Regions from separate parts of the Kitasatospora sp. NPDC056446 genome, predicted to be linked through region 1. Evidence: riboswitches for the same ligand, from Rfam matches in the RefSeq annotation. Region 1 holds a riboswitch; the other holds the start of a gene.

Region 1 (7,426 bases):
CGCCGCTCGCCCGGGATGAGCCACTCGTAGCGCTCCACGCCGAGGTACTTCCGTGCGAGGCGGTCCATCTGTCGGCCGGCCTCGTCGCCGGTCACGAACTCCACGGCCCGGCCGTGGATCTGGACGCGGTCGAACGGGTCGGCCGGGTCCGCGTGGGAGAGGCAGACGCGAGGGTCGTGGCGCAGGTTCCGTTCCTTGACCCGGCCGATGGTGGTGTTGAAGAACACCCGGTCGCCCTCCAGGTCCACCCACATCGGGGTGACGTGGGGGGCTCCGTCCGCCCCGGTCGTCGCCACGTACCAGATCCTCGGCTCGCGCACCCGTTCCCTGGTCTCCGCCGTCCAGCCGCCCATCGGCCGCCTCCTCTGTCGGTTCGCGCCGGACCGTACCGGCCTGAACCGGTCTGTTCCCCGGCGGTCGACGGCCGAAGCCGAGGCCGGCGGCAGACGGCCGATGGTCAACGGCGGACAGGCGACAGGTAACAGATGGCAGAGTTCGAAATCTGTTATCTGTCATCTGTTTGCTGAACCCCGTCAGCTGTCAGCCGCCCCTCCCCGCAACCTCCCAGCCGTCGTCAGCGTTCTCCCAGCTGGCGTTAGGGTTGGTCCTCGCGCCCTGGAGGGGGAACCGGGGTGACCACCTCGGATGTCCCCAGCCGAGGGGACTGGAGTTCGAGGCGTGGGAGCAAGTAGGACATGGGTCTGACGAGCCACAAGGTGCTGGCGCTGACCGCACTGATGGCCATCGTGGTGATGGGGGGCACGGTCTGGCTCTGGCCCCGACTTGCCAGGAAGACGTGGCAGGCGGTGCTGGGCCGGATCGGCGCGCTGTTCGCCACCCAGCTTGCGGTGCTCGCCGCACTCGGCTTGGTGGCGAACAACTACTTCGCCTTCTACAGCAGTTGGGACGACCTGCTGGGCACCGGCAGTACCGGCCCGGTGGTGATCCACAACAAGGCGGACGCCTCCGGACGCCTCCTGGTGGAGACGATCGGCCAGGCCTCGGTCAAGGGCGGCGGCGCGATGGGCCGTGAGCCCAGCCAGTCCGGGGAGATCCGCAAGGTCCGGATCGACGGCGCCGTGAGCCGGCTGTCCACCGAGGGCTACGTCTACCTGCCGCCGCAGTACTTCCAGCCGGAGTACGCGCACAGGCAGTTCCCGGCCGTGATCGTCAGCACCGGCTTCCCGGGGATCGCCGAGAACCTGATCACCCGGTTCAACTACCCGGGCGCGGCGCTCAAGCTGCTGCAGGAGGGCCGGATGCAGCCGACCGTGATGATCCTGATGCGCCCGTCACCCGCGCTGCCGCAGGACACCGAGTGCGAGGACATCCCGAACGGCCCGCAGTCCGACACGTACTTCACCAAGGACGTGCCCTCGGCGATCCAGGCCAGCTTCCGGGTCTCGTCCGACCCGCAGGCCTGGGCCTTCATGGGCAACTCGACCGGCGGCTACTGCGCGCTCAAGCTGGCCATGCGCCACCCGGACGTGTTCCCGACCGCCGTCGCCCTCTCCGCCTACTACGACGCCGCCGACGACCCGACCACCGGTGACCTCTTCGGCGGGAGCAAGCAGCGCCGCGACGAGGCCAACCTGATGTGGCGCCTGAAGAACCTGCCGTCGCCGAACGTGTCGGTGCTGCTGGCCGGCACCAAGAAGGGCGACGGCGACTACCGCAGGGAGACCGAGGCGTTCGTCGAGGCGGCGCAGAGCCCGATGAAGGTCTCGTACAGCATGCTGGAGAACGGCGGCCACAACTTCGAGACGTGGAGCGCGCTGCTGCCGTCCTCGCTGGAGTGGCTGTCCGATCACCTCAAGGTGCCGAACCCGGCCGCCTGACAGCGACGCCCGAAACGTACGGGACCCCCGGAGTCGACACTCCGGGGGTCCCGTCGTCACACGGCGTTCAGGGCGTTCGGCCGAGGGCGCTCGGCTCAGGCCGCCCAGCCGGGGCCGTTCGGCTCAGGCCACGCGCTCCAGCGTCCCGGTGTGCAGCTGGCCGACCCGGCCGCCCTCGCCCTCGAAGGTCCAGAAGGCCCGGACGGTCAGCTGCCTGAGGTCCATCACATGGCTGACGGTGATCCCGCTCTGCTCCGTCCAGCTGACGAAGTAGACCTCCGGCGCGACCTCGGCGACGTGCAGCCGCACGTCCTCCCACTGGCCCGCGGACTCGCCGAGGCCCTCCCAGCGCAGCCGGGTGCCGTCGGCCGAGTAGGTGTTGCGGAACGCCGCGCCGTTGTCGGCCCGGAAGACGTAGGTACGGCCGGCGAAGGCGGGCAGGGGCGCGGTCATGGCTGGGCGGGGCCTCGTTTCTGGGCTAGGCGCTTCCGGGTTCGGCGCTCTTGTGCACTGCGGAAGATGTCGGACCCCCAATTTATCCGACCGGGTGCACTCGGTCCGACCTTTGCCACGGTACGGTCCGCCATCGTGCCGTCCGCCGGGGTGTGCGACCGGCACATGGGCACCCGGAGTGCGCCGGTCCTACCGTCCGGCCCATGAGACCAGCCCCCACGAGACCGGCCCCCGCACGGCACGTTCCCGCACGGCACGTCCCCATGCGACGTACCCCCACGAGACGTACCCCCATGCGACGTATCCGCACGCGGCGCGCCCCCACCGCGCTCGCCGTCGTCCTCCTGAGCCTCGCCGCCCTCCTCCTCGGCACCCCCGCGAGCCGGGCGGCCACCGCCTCCCTCACCCTGGAGGCCGCCTTCCCCGCCCCTGGCAACGGCTGGGCCAAGGTCGAGCGCTACCTCGACACCACCCCCGGCTTCCGCACCGAGCAGTTCCCGTCCGACGGGCGCGGCGACCAGGACGGCGCCCGGCGGACGTACTTCGGCACCGGCGAGCCCTCCTCCGGCCGCTTCCTGCTCTACTCCGCCGCCGGCTGGGACACCGGCGGCCGCGCGACCCCCGTCCTGCTGGTCCACGGCGCCAACGACAACGCCGACCGGGCCTGGGCGAACCCGGGGGAGTCCGGCGCCTGCGGCGCGGCCTCCTGCCCGTCCACCGGTCTCGCCCAGTACCTCGCCGGTACCGGCCACCGGGTCTTCGCCGTCGGCTTCGCCCACAAGCACGGCGACAACCTGCTCCAGGCGCAGGCCGTCGGCGACGCGATCGCGCTGATCCGGGCCCGCCTCGGGGTGCCCCAGGTCGACGTGGTGGCCTGGAGCAAGGGCGAGGTCGCCGCCCGGGCGTACGTGTCCTCGGTGCGGCCGTCGTGGGGGAGGGCGTACGCGGGCGACGTGCGCCGCCTGGTCACGCTCGGGGGGCCGAACGGCGGGCTCGACTACGTGTACGCGCACGGCTGGTCCTTCGACCTCGCCACCTGGCCGGCCTGCGGCGGCAGCGCCAACGCGCCGTCCCCGCACCTGTACATGACCTGCTACGGCACGTACACGGCGCAGCCCTGCCTCGGCGTGCTGCCGACCGGCGGGTACGACTGCTACCCGGGCCAGCGCCAGCTGCTCGCCCGCTGGGACGGGAAGTACGGGGTGGACACCACCGCCCAGGACTGGTGGACCACCTACTACGGCGGCCAGGGCTTCTACACCTCCGGCCAGGGCATCCAGGCGGCGATCGACGCGGGCTCGCTGATCGCCCCGCTCCAGCAGGCCGGGATCCCGCCCGCGGTGCGCACCTACCTGCTGGCGGGCGGGTCGGCCGACATCCCGGGCGTGCTCGACGAGAACCGGGGCCCGAGCGACGGGATCGTCTTCACCGCGAGCGCCCTGGACACCACCGGTATCGCGACGGTCGGCGGCACCCGGCTGCTGAGCGGCCTCAACCACCTGGAGCTGGCCTGGGCGCCGGAGGCCGAGAGCCAGGTCGACGCCTGGCTGGGCTGAGGCCGCTCCGCCGAGCCGAACCGAGGCCGAGCCGCACCGACGCCGACGCCGACACCGAGCCGCACCCCACCGCACCGAACCGCTCCACCGGCGCGCGCGAAGTGATCAACTCGGCCGCCACGCAGTGTCGTTGATCGACACCACTGTGAGCTGTGCGACAACCGGCCCGAGACAGTTGTCCGTTCACGTACGGCCTGCCTAGCCTGCAACGGTCGTCCGCCCCCGCGGACCCCGCCGCCGGGACGCCTAGTCCTGTCCACCCGTCGGCGGGTCACCGAGCACCACAGCGGACAGGAGCGGGGGAACCAAGGTCGGCGCCCGGCCCGTGCGCAACCGTGTACGGGCCGAGGCTAGGGGTGAAGCCGCTCCACAGGCGGCCGGGCCAACTGCAGCCCGAACCCGACAGCTAACCTCGCCGGCGTCGCAGAGGTCCTCTCATGCCCCAGCCTGCCGCCCGGCGCCGCGCGCCGCGCCACGCCCGTCCGACCCACCGCGGCCGCAACGCCGCCTTCGCCGCCACCGGGGCGCTCGCCATCAGCGGCGCCGGCCTGCTCGGACTGCCGTCCGTCACCGGTGCCCAGGCCGCCACCGCGCCCACCGTCACCCAGGACCGCCTCGCCCCCGCCGCCATGGTCGCGGGCAAGGCCACCACCGCGTCGCTCGCCCTGCACTCCTCGGCCTGCTTCACGGCGAAGACCGTCGGCGTGGGCGTGCGCGACGCGCGCGGCACCAACCTCGACTTCCCCGGCAACGCCTCCAACGTGCAGATCTGCCCGAGCGGAGTGAACTTCACCAGCGGTGCACGCACCCTGCCCGCCGGGACGTACACCCAGTTCGGCTTCTGGCAGGACCTCGGCGGCGCCTGGCACAACCTGCCCTCGCAGCAGCTGGTGGTCTCGGCCACCGGCACCCCGACCCCGACCCCGACCCCGACCCCGACGGCCACTCCCACCCCCACCCCGGCGCCGACCAAGACCGCCACCCCGGCCCCGAAGCCCACCGAGACGCCCACCGCGACGCCCAGCCCCACCACAGCGCCCAGCCCCACCACGGCCCCCAGCCCCAGCCCGAGCGCCACCGCGAGCCCGAGCACCCCCGCGCCGTCCTCCCCGGTCGCCGGCAAGTCGCTGACCTGGTCCGACGAGTTCAACGGCCCGATCTCCTGGGGCCAGCGCTGGGTCGGCGACAAGAGCACCTCGTACAAGTACGGGAACCACAACCCGGACGACAACAAGCTGGACTGGCTGAACAAGAACAACGTCAGCGTCGCGAACGGGGTCGCCACCTTCACCGCCACCCCCGGCGGCCCGACCCTGGAGAACGGCAAGCAGTCCTGGAACACCGGCTTCCTGACCACGGAGGGCTCCAGCGAGGGCTTCCAGGTCAAGACCGGCGACTACGCCGAGACCCGGGTCAAGCTGCCCGCCGGCACCGGTGCCTGGCCGGCCCTGTGGACCTGGAAGAACGGCAACGGGGAGATCGACTCCTTCGAGTACCACCCCGACAACCCGAACCTGCTGGAGCTGACCAACCACGTCAACCCGGGCACCCCGAAGTACTACACCGACGCGAGCGCCGTCGCGAAGGACCAGTGGGTGACCATCGGCACCTACTACGGCGCCAACTCGGTGGACTGGTACGTCAACGGCGTCAAGGTCCACTCGGACGGCAAGGGCGTGGGCGCCAACTGGTCGGCGTACCTGATCCTCAACCTCTCGGTGTGCGCCGGGCAGTACCACCCCGCGCCGCAGGGGACCGCCCCGATCACCATGGCCGCCGACTACGTCCGCGTCTACCGCTAGGCCCCGCGCCCTCGTGGCCGGGGAGGACGGCCCTTTCCCGGACCGGCCGTCCTCCCCGGTGCCGTCCGCGTTCAGGAACCGGCAGCCGTCTCGACGACCCTGATGTCGAACGGCTGCCGGTTGTTGTCCCCGTCCCGGTCGTCCGCGCTGCGCACCGCGACCGAGCCGCCGACCAGCGTGCCCAGCGGCAGGTCGGGGGAGAGCAGGACCGGGACGAGCGCGGTCGCGCTGCGCCCCTCCTTCAGCCCGGGGCCGAAGACGCAGCGCACCTGCCGGCCGTGCTCCGCGACCTCGCAGTCCTCGGGGAAGTACGGGCCCTCGGGGGTGACGCCCTTCGGCAGGGTGACCACCACCGTGAAGGGCGAGGCGGTGGTGTCCGGGCCCCGGTTGGCGACGAAGGCGTGGATGGTGGTGGTCTCGCCGGGCGGCGCCGGGTCCGGGTCGAGCCGGATCACCTCCAGGTCGGAGTCGGACGGCGCGGCGACCACGACGGGCAGGGTGGACGCCCCGACCACCGCCGGCAGGACGGACGCCTCGGGCGCGCCCGGCGCGACGACCTCCACCGTCGGGCGGGGTTCCGGCTGCCGGAGGGCCCAGGACGGGCCGGTGGCCAGTACCGCCACGGCGCAGCCCGCCGCCACGGCGGCCACCGCCGCGACCGTCCCGCCCGTGCCGAACCTCCTGTGCCTGGTGCCGAACCGTACGGTGTCGCGCACTCCCTGGTGCTCCATGCCGTTCACCCTGCCCTCGTGCCGGCCGTCCGCGCCGTCGCGGACCGCGTCCGCACCAGGGTGGCCGGGCGTCGTCGGGACGGGCGCGCAACCCGCCCGGCGTCCGCCCGAACGGCGGACGCCGGGCGGCCTTCCGGCCTCTCCTGGCGGCACCGGAGGTTGACGTTTCGTCAGGGAGCGAGGACCTGCCCGAGCCGGGTCGCGATCTCGTGCATCACCGGCACCAGCGAGGCGGCCCCGGCCTGTTCCTCCAGGGCCCTGATGCGGGCCTCCGGTCCGGAGACCGAGAGCGCGGTGGGCGTCGGCGCGCCCGGGACGGCGAGCGCGATGCAGCGGACGCCGATCTCCTGCTCCTGGTCGTCGACCACGTAGCCGCGCTCGCGCGCCTCGGCGAGCTGGCGCATCAGCTCCTGCGGGTCGGTGACCGTGTACTCGGTGTGCGCGGGCAGCGGGTTGGGGCCGAGCACGGCGCGCGCCTCGTCCTCGGGGAGCTGGGCGAGCAGCGCCTTGCCGACGCCGGTGCAGTGCGGCTGGACCCGCCGCCCGACCTCGGTGAACATCCGCATCGAGCGCCGCGACTGCACCTGCCCGACGTACACCACCTCGCCGCCCTCCAGCACCGCCAGGTTGGCGGTCTCGCCGGTGGCCTCCATGAGTTCGGCCAGGTAGGGGCGGGCCCAGCTGCCGAGCAGCCGGCCGGAGGTCTCGCCGAGCCGGATCAGCCGGGGGCCGAGGGTGTAGCGGCGCGCGGTGTCCTGGCGGACATAGCCCTGCTGGACGAGGGTACGAACCAGTCGGTGGATGGTCGGCATGGGGAGGCCGGACGTGGTGGACAGTTCGCTGAGCGTGGCCACGCCGCCGGAGTCGGCCAGCGCCTCCAGGAGTTGGAAGGCGCGCTCGACGGACTGCACGCCGCCGCTCGCACGGTCGGCGCCCGTCGTCGATGCTGTGTCGGGGGTCGCAACCACCGGCGTTCCCTTCGCTGTCGGGGAGGAGTAGAGTCCCGGCGACCTCTTCAACAAATCGTTGAAATTCTGTATCGCGGA
Region 2 (7,426 bases), on a different contig from region 1:
CGTGTGCACCAGCCGCCGGGCCGCGCCGCGCACCGACTGCTGCTGCGTCCGGTGCGTGCGCACCACCGGCTCGGCGGCGGCCAGCAGCCGGCCCACCCCCTCGTCCAGGTCCCGGCCGGGCACCTCCACCAGGCCGTCGCTGAACAGCAGCAGTGAGTCGCCGTGCCGCAGCCGCCCGGACACCGCGGGGTACGGCGCGCCCGGCACCAGGCCCAGCGCCGGGCCGCCGTGCTCGGACGGCTCCCAGCCGTCGCGGCGGCAGTACCGCACGGGCGGCGGGTGGCCCGCGTTGAACAGCCGGTAGTGCCCGGTCGCCGGGTGCAGCGCCAGGTGCACGGCGGTGGCGAAGTCGTCCTCCCAGCCCATCCGGACCAGGTGGTCGTTGGCGGCCGGCAGGAACGCCTCCGGCGGGACCCGGCCCAGCAGCATCGCGAAGGCACCGGACAGGTGGGTCGACCGGGCGGCCGCCCGGCTGCCCTTGCCCGACACGTCCACCAGCACCAGCTCCAGCAGGTCCTCCTCCGGGCGGTGCGCGCACAGCAGGAAGTCCCCGGAGAACGAGGCGCCGCCGGCCGGGGCCAGCGCGCTGTCGAAGTGCCAGTCCAGCAGCCGCTCCGGGAGCCGGGCCAGCGCGCGGTTGTGCTCGGCCAGCTCCAGCAGCATCGAGTCGCCCTGGGTGCCGCGCAGCCCCAGCCGGTGCCGGAACCGGTTCGCCGCCAGCACCGTCGCGCCCGTCAGGCCCACGACCACCGTCACCCCCAGCCGCACCCCGTGCGGGTCCTGCACCGCCGCCCCCAGCAGGCTGCCCGCCAGCGCCACGCACACCAGCACCAGCAGTTGGCCGCGCCGCAGCACCAGGCCCCCGCCCACCACCGGCAGCACCAGCGCCGACGGCGGCCACCCGTACGGCAGCAGGATCGGCAGCACGCCCAGTGCCGCCGTCACCCCGAGCAGCACCCCCAGCGCCAGCCGTCCGGCCCGTATGTCCCCGTCCAGCAGCCGCCCGTACCACCGGCGCGCCCTCGCTACCAGTGCGGGCACCTACGACCTCCGGCCACGGGGGCGGTCCCCTCATGACCACCGATCAGACCGGCCACACTAACCCGTCCGCGGCCGGGCCCCTCCGCCGACCTGCGGGGCGCCGCGCGCGGGAGAAGCCTTCGGGCCCGGCTTCCCGGCCGCCGGTCCCGGGCGGCCGCCGGCCCGCCCAGGGCCGCCCGTGCCTCCCCGCGCCCGGTGCGGCGCGGGAAGTCGGCGGGCCCGACTTCCGGTGTCGCGGGCCCGGGGCCGTCGTCGAAACCCCCCGACTGCGGGCCGCCGCGCCCCGGCCTCCGGCGGGAGGCGGCCCCTCTGCTCTTCCGCGTTGCGATGCCCGCGCGCCGACGATCGAAGACGGGCCCTACGCGGGCCAGTTGCGCAGGCCGGTGGTGAGGGTGGCGATCAGGCGGTCCTGGGTGGTGGCGAGGTCCTCGGCGAGTTGGAAGGCGCCGGCGGCGGTGAGGGAGGCGAAGCCGTGGGCGAGGGAGCGGACGGTGCGGGCGGCGTGGACCGCCTCGGAGCCGTCGAGGCCGTACTCGCGCAGGACGGCGATGATCACGCCGACGAGCCTGGCGGCCGCCCCGGTCAGGTCGGCGTCGGGCTGCGGGGCCTGCGGGAGGGCGGTGTAGCGGTGGGGCCGCTCGGTGGCGTACGCGTGGTAGGCGCGCAGGACGGCGGCGACCGCGTCGTCCCCGCTGCGTCCGACGGCGGCGTCCGCGAGGCGGTCGGCCAGTTCGTCGGTGACCCGGACGGCGATCAGCCGCCGGAGTTCGGCGAGCCCGCCGCTGACGTGCTTGTAGAGGGAGGGGGTGGCGACGCCGGCCCGGGCGGCGACCGCGGCCAGGGTGAGGGTGTCGGCGCCCTGTTCGTCGATGAGGGCGAGGGCGTGGTCGACGACCTGGTCGGGGGTCAGTCCTACGCGGGGCATGGTTCGGGTCTCTCCGTACGGAAGCGGGGGGGGGCGTCGGTCTGGCGCGTCGGGGTGGGGCGAGTGGTCGGGCGTGTCGGTGTGTGGGGGCCGGGCGTGTCGGGGTGTGTCGGGTCGGGGCTGGGGAGGCCGGGGGCGGGCGGTCGGCTCAGGCGAGTCCGGCGAGGAAGGGCAGCAGCGCGTCGGCGGTGGCCCGCGGGTTGTCGGCCATCGGGTAGTGGCCGGACCCCTCGATCATCGCCTTGCGGGCGCCGAGCGCCGCGGCCTGCCGGTCGGCGACGAGTTCCGGCTTCGGGAAGTCGGGGTCCTTGCTGCCCATGACGACCAGCGCCGGGCACCGCACGGCCGCCGTCCAGCCGGTCGGCGAGGAGTCCCCGCCGACGTACCCGCGGGTGGCGGTCTTGCGGCCGGGCGTGCGCAGGGCGGCGACCAGGCCGTCGACGTACCCGTCGAAGTCGGCGGGCTTGGCGCCGGGGAAGGCCATCCGGCGCAGGTAGAAGCCCCAGAAGGCCGGCCAGTGGACGAGCGCCGCGCCCATCAGGCCCATGGCGCCGCGCATCAGGGCGCCCGGTTCGGGGTTCTCGACGAAGGCGTCGATCAGGACGATCCCGGCGACCCGTTCCGGCGCGTCCCCGGCGGCCTTGACGACGGTGGCGCCGGTGTAGGAGTTCCCGGCGAGGACGGCGCGCGGGATGCCGAGGTGGTCGAGCAGGGCGAGGACGTCGTCGGCGAGGGCGGCCGGGCCGTAGTCGTCCCAGGCGATCGAGGACTCGCCGAAGCCGCGCAGGTCCATGGTGACGACCCGGTGGCCGGCGGCGGTGAGCAGCGGGCGGAGGTGCCGGTACGCGGCCCGGCTGTCGAGCATCCCGGGGAGCAGGACGACGGGGGCGGCGTCGCCCTGGTGGGTGCCGTCGTCCGGGCGGGTGTCGTCGAAGGCGATCCGTCCGCCGGGGACGTCCAGGTACCGGGTGCTCGGGGTGGTGGCGTTCATGGTGGGCCTCCTCGGTCCGCCGCTGCGGGGCATCGGCGAATACTGCCGATAGCCATAAAGCTAAGGCTAATAGCCTTAGCCGTCAAGCACTGGTACCGACGGCGGGCCGCGCGCGCCTCAGACCCCGTCCGCCCGGAACGGGTCGTGCTCGCTCAGCAGCTTCTCCAGGCGGGCCTGGTCGACCCGGCTGACGATCTCGTTGGACTCGTGCCGGTCCCGGATCACCTTCGCCAGGGTGAACGCGGAGGTGACGGTGTAGAGGAGGCCGATCCCGAGGAAGGCCCGGGTCCATCCGCCGACCGGCAGGTAGGCGATCCCGACGGCGAGGGCGGTGCCGGAGAGGGCGAAGGAGAGGATGGCCTGGATGTAGTACGCGGCCGTGGTGCGGTTCTGCATCGGTGCGCTCATGGCGCCAGGATGCGGCCGTGCGGGCGGCTCGCACATGAGTAGGAGTACTCAGATGGAGTGCTCGGATCGGGTGCCCCGGTGAGGGGTCGTTCGTTGACGTCCGATCACGTGTTCCACAGCCGTCCCGGACGGATGGCTTGGAATCAGGGCGTCCTAGGATTAACGTTTGATAACGCAGCGCGGTCGTCAACGCCGTACCCAGACGGCACCGTGCGCCGTCGCCTAATCCCGCAGACCGGCCTCCGGGCAGGTCAGGGAGCCGGGGAACCACGTTCCTTGGGGTGAATCGGCGGGGCTCCGGCCCGGCCGTAGGAGACCTTCCTGCTCCGAACCCGTCAGCTAACCCGGTAGGCGCGAAGGAAGGAAAGGAGCGCGCCTCCGTGGCGTCGACGCACACCCCGGCACACCCGGCCGGCCCCGCAGCCGGTACCCGGCTCCTCGACCACCCCGGTACGGACGGCCCCGAGTTCCACGGCCCCGGACTCCTCGGCCCCGAGGCCGAGACCAACCGCCACCGGATGCCGCGTCAGACCCGCGGAGCCTCCCCACTGCTCGGCGTCACCGCCGTCGCCGCCACCCTGGGCGCCACCGGCTTCGCCTCGGCCACCCCGGCCGCCGCCCCCGCCGTCGAGAGCCCGGACGAGACCCCGGTCGCCCTCGCCGCCGACCCCGGCCTCGCCCTCGCCGCCCGCATCCAGCAGCAGGCCGACAGCCAGCGCACCGCCGCCGAGGAGAGCGCCCGGGTGCAGGCCGCGCAGGAGGCCGAGGCCAAGGCCGCCGCCAAGGAGGCCGAGGCCAAGCGCGCCGCCGAGGAGGCCGAACGGGCCCAGGCCGCCGCCCTCACCCTCCCGGTGAAGGACTACCGGCTCTCCGCCCACTACGGCCAGAGCGCCCGCTACTGGGCCAACCTGCACACCGGCCTGGACTTCGCCGCCGACACCGGCACCCCGGTGTACGCGCTCGGCCAGGGCACCATCACCTCGGCCGGCTGGTCCGGTTCGTACGGCTACCGGATCGTCGAGACGCTGCCCGACGGCACCGAGATCTGGTACTGCCACCTCTCCTCGATCATCAAGGGCACCGGCAAGGTCACCTCCGGCCAGCAGATCGGCAAGGTCGGCGCGACGGGCAACGTCACCGGCCCGCACCTGCACCTGGAGGTCCGCCCCGGCGGCGGCGCCCCGGTCGACCCGGAGCCCTGGCTCCAGCAGCGCGGCCTCAACCCGTAGCGAAGGCCCGGGAGCCCGAAGCCCTGAGAGTCCCGGAAGCCCGAGAGCCCCCGGCCGCACACGCGGCCGAGGGCTCTCCGCTGCGCCTCAGTCCTCGGCGGGCAACTGCGCCAGGTACGCGTCGATCTCCTCCTGGCCCGGCTCCGGCGCCAGCTCCGGGAACTCCTCCAGCAGCAGCCGGGGCAGCCCGGGCACCGTCCACTCCCCGAACAGGTCGAGCGCCACGGCGACCGCGGCCTCCTCGAACCGCCCGAAGTCCCCGGCCAGTTCGTCCGGCATCGGCCGCCCGAGCGCCGTCAGCTCGGCCAGGTTGCGGTAGCTGCGCCGCATCAGGCCCTGCTCCAGCAGCCGGCGCGCGCCGTCCGTGGCCATGCCCACCGACAGCACCCGGCCGGGCCCCCAGCCCCGCTCGTCCGGCTCGTCCAGCCAGCCCGCCGGTGCCAGCGCCTCGAACGCGGCCAGCCGTTCCTCCTCGGCGAGCCCGCCGAAACCGGCCAGCCAGTCCCGCACCGCCTCCGGGTCCGCGACGTCCACCCCGTACGCGTGCAGCAGCAGCGCGTACAGCCGGGGCCAGGTCACCAGGTCGGCGCGGCGCAGCAGCCCGGCCGCGACCTCGCCCTGCCACTCGGCCTCCGCGTGCAGCCGCTCCTGGCGCTTGGCGTTCAGCCGCCGGACCGCCCGCTGGTGGTCGACCAGCAGCCGGACGGCGTCGCCGTACGCGAGCGGGTCCTCCTCGGGCGCGGGTTGGACGTACAGGTGGAGCCGCTCGTACAGCAGGTGCTCCACCGCGTCGGAGGTCAGTTCGGGCCAGCCGTCGTGCATCCTGCCCTCGCCCAGCTCCAGCAGCGCCAGGACCGCGCGCAGCGGCCCCTCGGCCACCGGAGCGCGGTCCTGCCCGTCCGCCCAGGCGAGCAGGTCGGCGGCCCTGGTGCGCGGGGCGAGCCGCAGGTCTTCGTCGTTCATAGTCCGAACGGTAGCCGCCGGGTGCCGGTAGGGTCGGCAGCCATGGTCCCCGTACGACTCACCGGCCCCCGGCTGGCCATCCGCGAGTACCACCACACCGACGGCGACGTGGACGCGCTGCACGCGCTCTTCGGCGACCCGGAGGTCACCCGCTACCTGCCCTTCGAGCCGCGCGACCGGGAGACCTGCGCCGACCAGGTGGAGCTCTACCTGGAGGAGGCGATGGCCGGGGAGCGGGACACCTACCGGCTCGCCGTCACCAGGCTCGCCGACGCGGCGGAGCCGGCGGACGCGACGCCGATCGCGCACGCCTCGCTCACCCTCGGGAAGCACCGCTCCGCCCACCTCGGCTACGTCCTCGGCCGGGAGTTCTGGGGGCTCGGCTACGCGGGCGAGATCGCCGGCCTGCTCTGCGACCTCGCCTTCCGCGGCCTGGACGTGCACCGGCTGGCGGCCTGGGTCGACGTGGACAACGCGGCCTCCGTCAAGGTGCTGACCAGGCTCGGGTTCCGGCTGGAGGGGCGGGCGCGGCACGACCAGCTCAAGGGCGGCGTCTGGTCCGACTCGTACCTCTACTCGCTGCTCGCCGACGAGTGGCCGGGCTCGGCCGGCTGAGCGCCTCCGGCCCGCCCGGGCCGAGTGCCGCCCCGACCGCGCCGCCCCGCCCGCCCCGCCAGGGCCGCGTCGCCCCGCCAGGGCCGTGTCGCCCCGGGCGGCGGGGCCCGCAACGGACCCGGGGGTTAACCCCACCCCCGATCCGCCAGGCCTCCGGATGCCCCCCGGCCTGGGCCCTCGGCCAGACTGGACGTCGTCAGCGAACGCGGGCGACCGTCAGAACACGCCAGAACGAGGGGCCGGGGGCCGGGGACATGAGCAGCAGCCGAAGCATGCGGGACGACGAGTGGGACGTCCTGGGCGGTCGCGGCGACGACCCGCACCCCGTCCGGGCCCACCGGACCGAGCAGCCGCCGGCCTTCTGGCGGGCGCCGTTCTCCGCGCACTACTACCGCGAGATCGGCTACGCGTTCAGCGGCCTGCCGGTGGCGATAGCCGGCTTCGTCGTCACGATCACCCTGTTCTGCGTCGGCCTCGCCACCGTCGTCACCGCCGTCGGCCTGCCGGTGCTGGCCGGCCTGACCACCGCCGGCCGCGGCTTCGGCCGGCTGGAGCGGGCCCGGGTGCGCGGCATGCTGGCCCTGGACGTCCCCGGCCCGAAGGCGGTGCGCCGGATCCGCCAGGGCAACTGGGGCGCGGTCACCGCGCGGCTGGCGGACGGGGCGGGCTGGAAGGCCGCGCTGTACCAGGTGGTGATGTTCCCCTGGGCGATCTTCAGCTTCACCGTGACGCTGGTGTTCCTGCTGCTCGGCTGGCTGATGGCGCTCTACCCGGCCTACCACTGGGTCTTCCCGACCTACACCCCGTGGCGCGGGTACCGGGTGTTCGACTTCACCGACAGCCACCACGTCCGGCACGAGTACTTCATCGAGGGGACCTGGCAGATCGCCGGGCTGTCGCTGGTCGGGGTGCTGGTGGTGTTCCTCACCGCGCAGCTGGTCCGCGGCCTGACCAACGTCAACCGGGCGGCCGCCCAGGGGCTGCTCGGCCGCTGAGCGGGCCTTCCCGGCCCGGGTCCGGTCCCTGGCCCCTGTCCGCTACCCCCTGGCCCCCTGCCTCGGCCCCTGCGTCGGCCCCGGCCCCGTCCGTGCTCCGGATGCGGCCGGGGCCGACGCGTGTTCGGATGACCGGGTGGCCGCCGCAGGCATTCCCCCCGCACCCCCGGACGTCCTGGTCACCTCCCGCCCGCTCGACGAGTACTGCGCCCTGTTCGGCCTCACCCGGGCGGGGCTCGCCGCCCTGTCCGGGCCGCTG

Evidence for each region. Region 1 has a riboswitch for cyclic di-AMP ahead of ACFQ6N_RS06040 (hypothetical protein). Riboswitches for the same ligand answer to the same signal wherever they lie in the genome.
Region 2: it holds a riboswitch for cyclic di-AMP, as region 1 does, so the genes downstream of both, ACFQ6N_RS03640 (M23 family metallopeptidase) here and ACFQ6N_RS06040 (hypothetical protein) in region 1, are expected to answer to the same signal.

The regions. Positions count from the first base shown of each region.
Region 1 covers NZ_JBHTRF010000006.1:59,189-66,614, forward strand. Annotated here, with positions in the region: gene ACFQ6N_RS06020 (PPOX class F420-dependent oxidoreductase) at 1-353, opposite strand, end outside; gene ACFQ6N_RS06025 (alpha/beta hydrolase) at 696-1,838, shown strand; gene ACFQ6N_RS06030 (phenolic acid decarboxylase) at 1,962-2,291, opposite strand; gene ACFQ6N_RS06035 (esterase/lipase family protein) at 2,585-3,847, shown strand; cyclic di-AMP (ydaO/yuaA leader) riboswitch at 4,117-4,283, shown strand; gene ACFQ6N_RS06040 (hypothetical protein) at 4,285-5,649, shown strand; gene ACFQ6N_RS06045 (hypothetical protein) at 5,721-6,380, opposite strand; gene ACFQ6N_RS06050 (IclR family transcriptional regulator) at 6,551-7,348, opposite strand.
Region 2 covers NZ_JBHTRF010000003.1:223,418-230,843, forward strand. Annotated here, with positions in the region: gene ACFQ6N_RS03620 (PP2C family protein-serine/threonine phosphatase) at 1-1,041, opposite strand, end outside; gene ACFQ6N_RS03625 (TetR/AcrR family transcriptional regulator) at 1,400-1,966, opposite strand; gene ACFQ6N_RS03630 (alpha/beta fold hydrolase) at 2,115-2,957, opposite strand; gene ACFQ6N_RS03635 (YiaA/YiaB family inner membrane protein) at 3,075-3,365, opposite strand; cyclic di-AMP (ydaO/yuaA leader) riboswitch at 3,575-3,733, shown strand; gene ACFQ6N_RS03640 (M23 family metallopeptidase) at 3,746-4,594, shown strand; gene ACFQ6N_RS03645 (hypothetical protein) at 4,682-5,557, opposite strand; gene ACFQ6N_RS03650 (GNAT family N-acetyltransferase) at 5,600-6,172, shown strand; gene ACFQ6N_RS03655 (sensor domain-containing protein) at 6,427-7,167, shown strand; gene ACFQ6N_RS03660 (class I SAM-dependent methyltransferase) at 7,304-7,426, shown strand, end outside.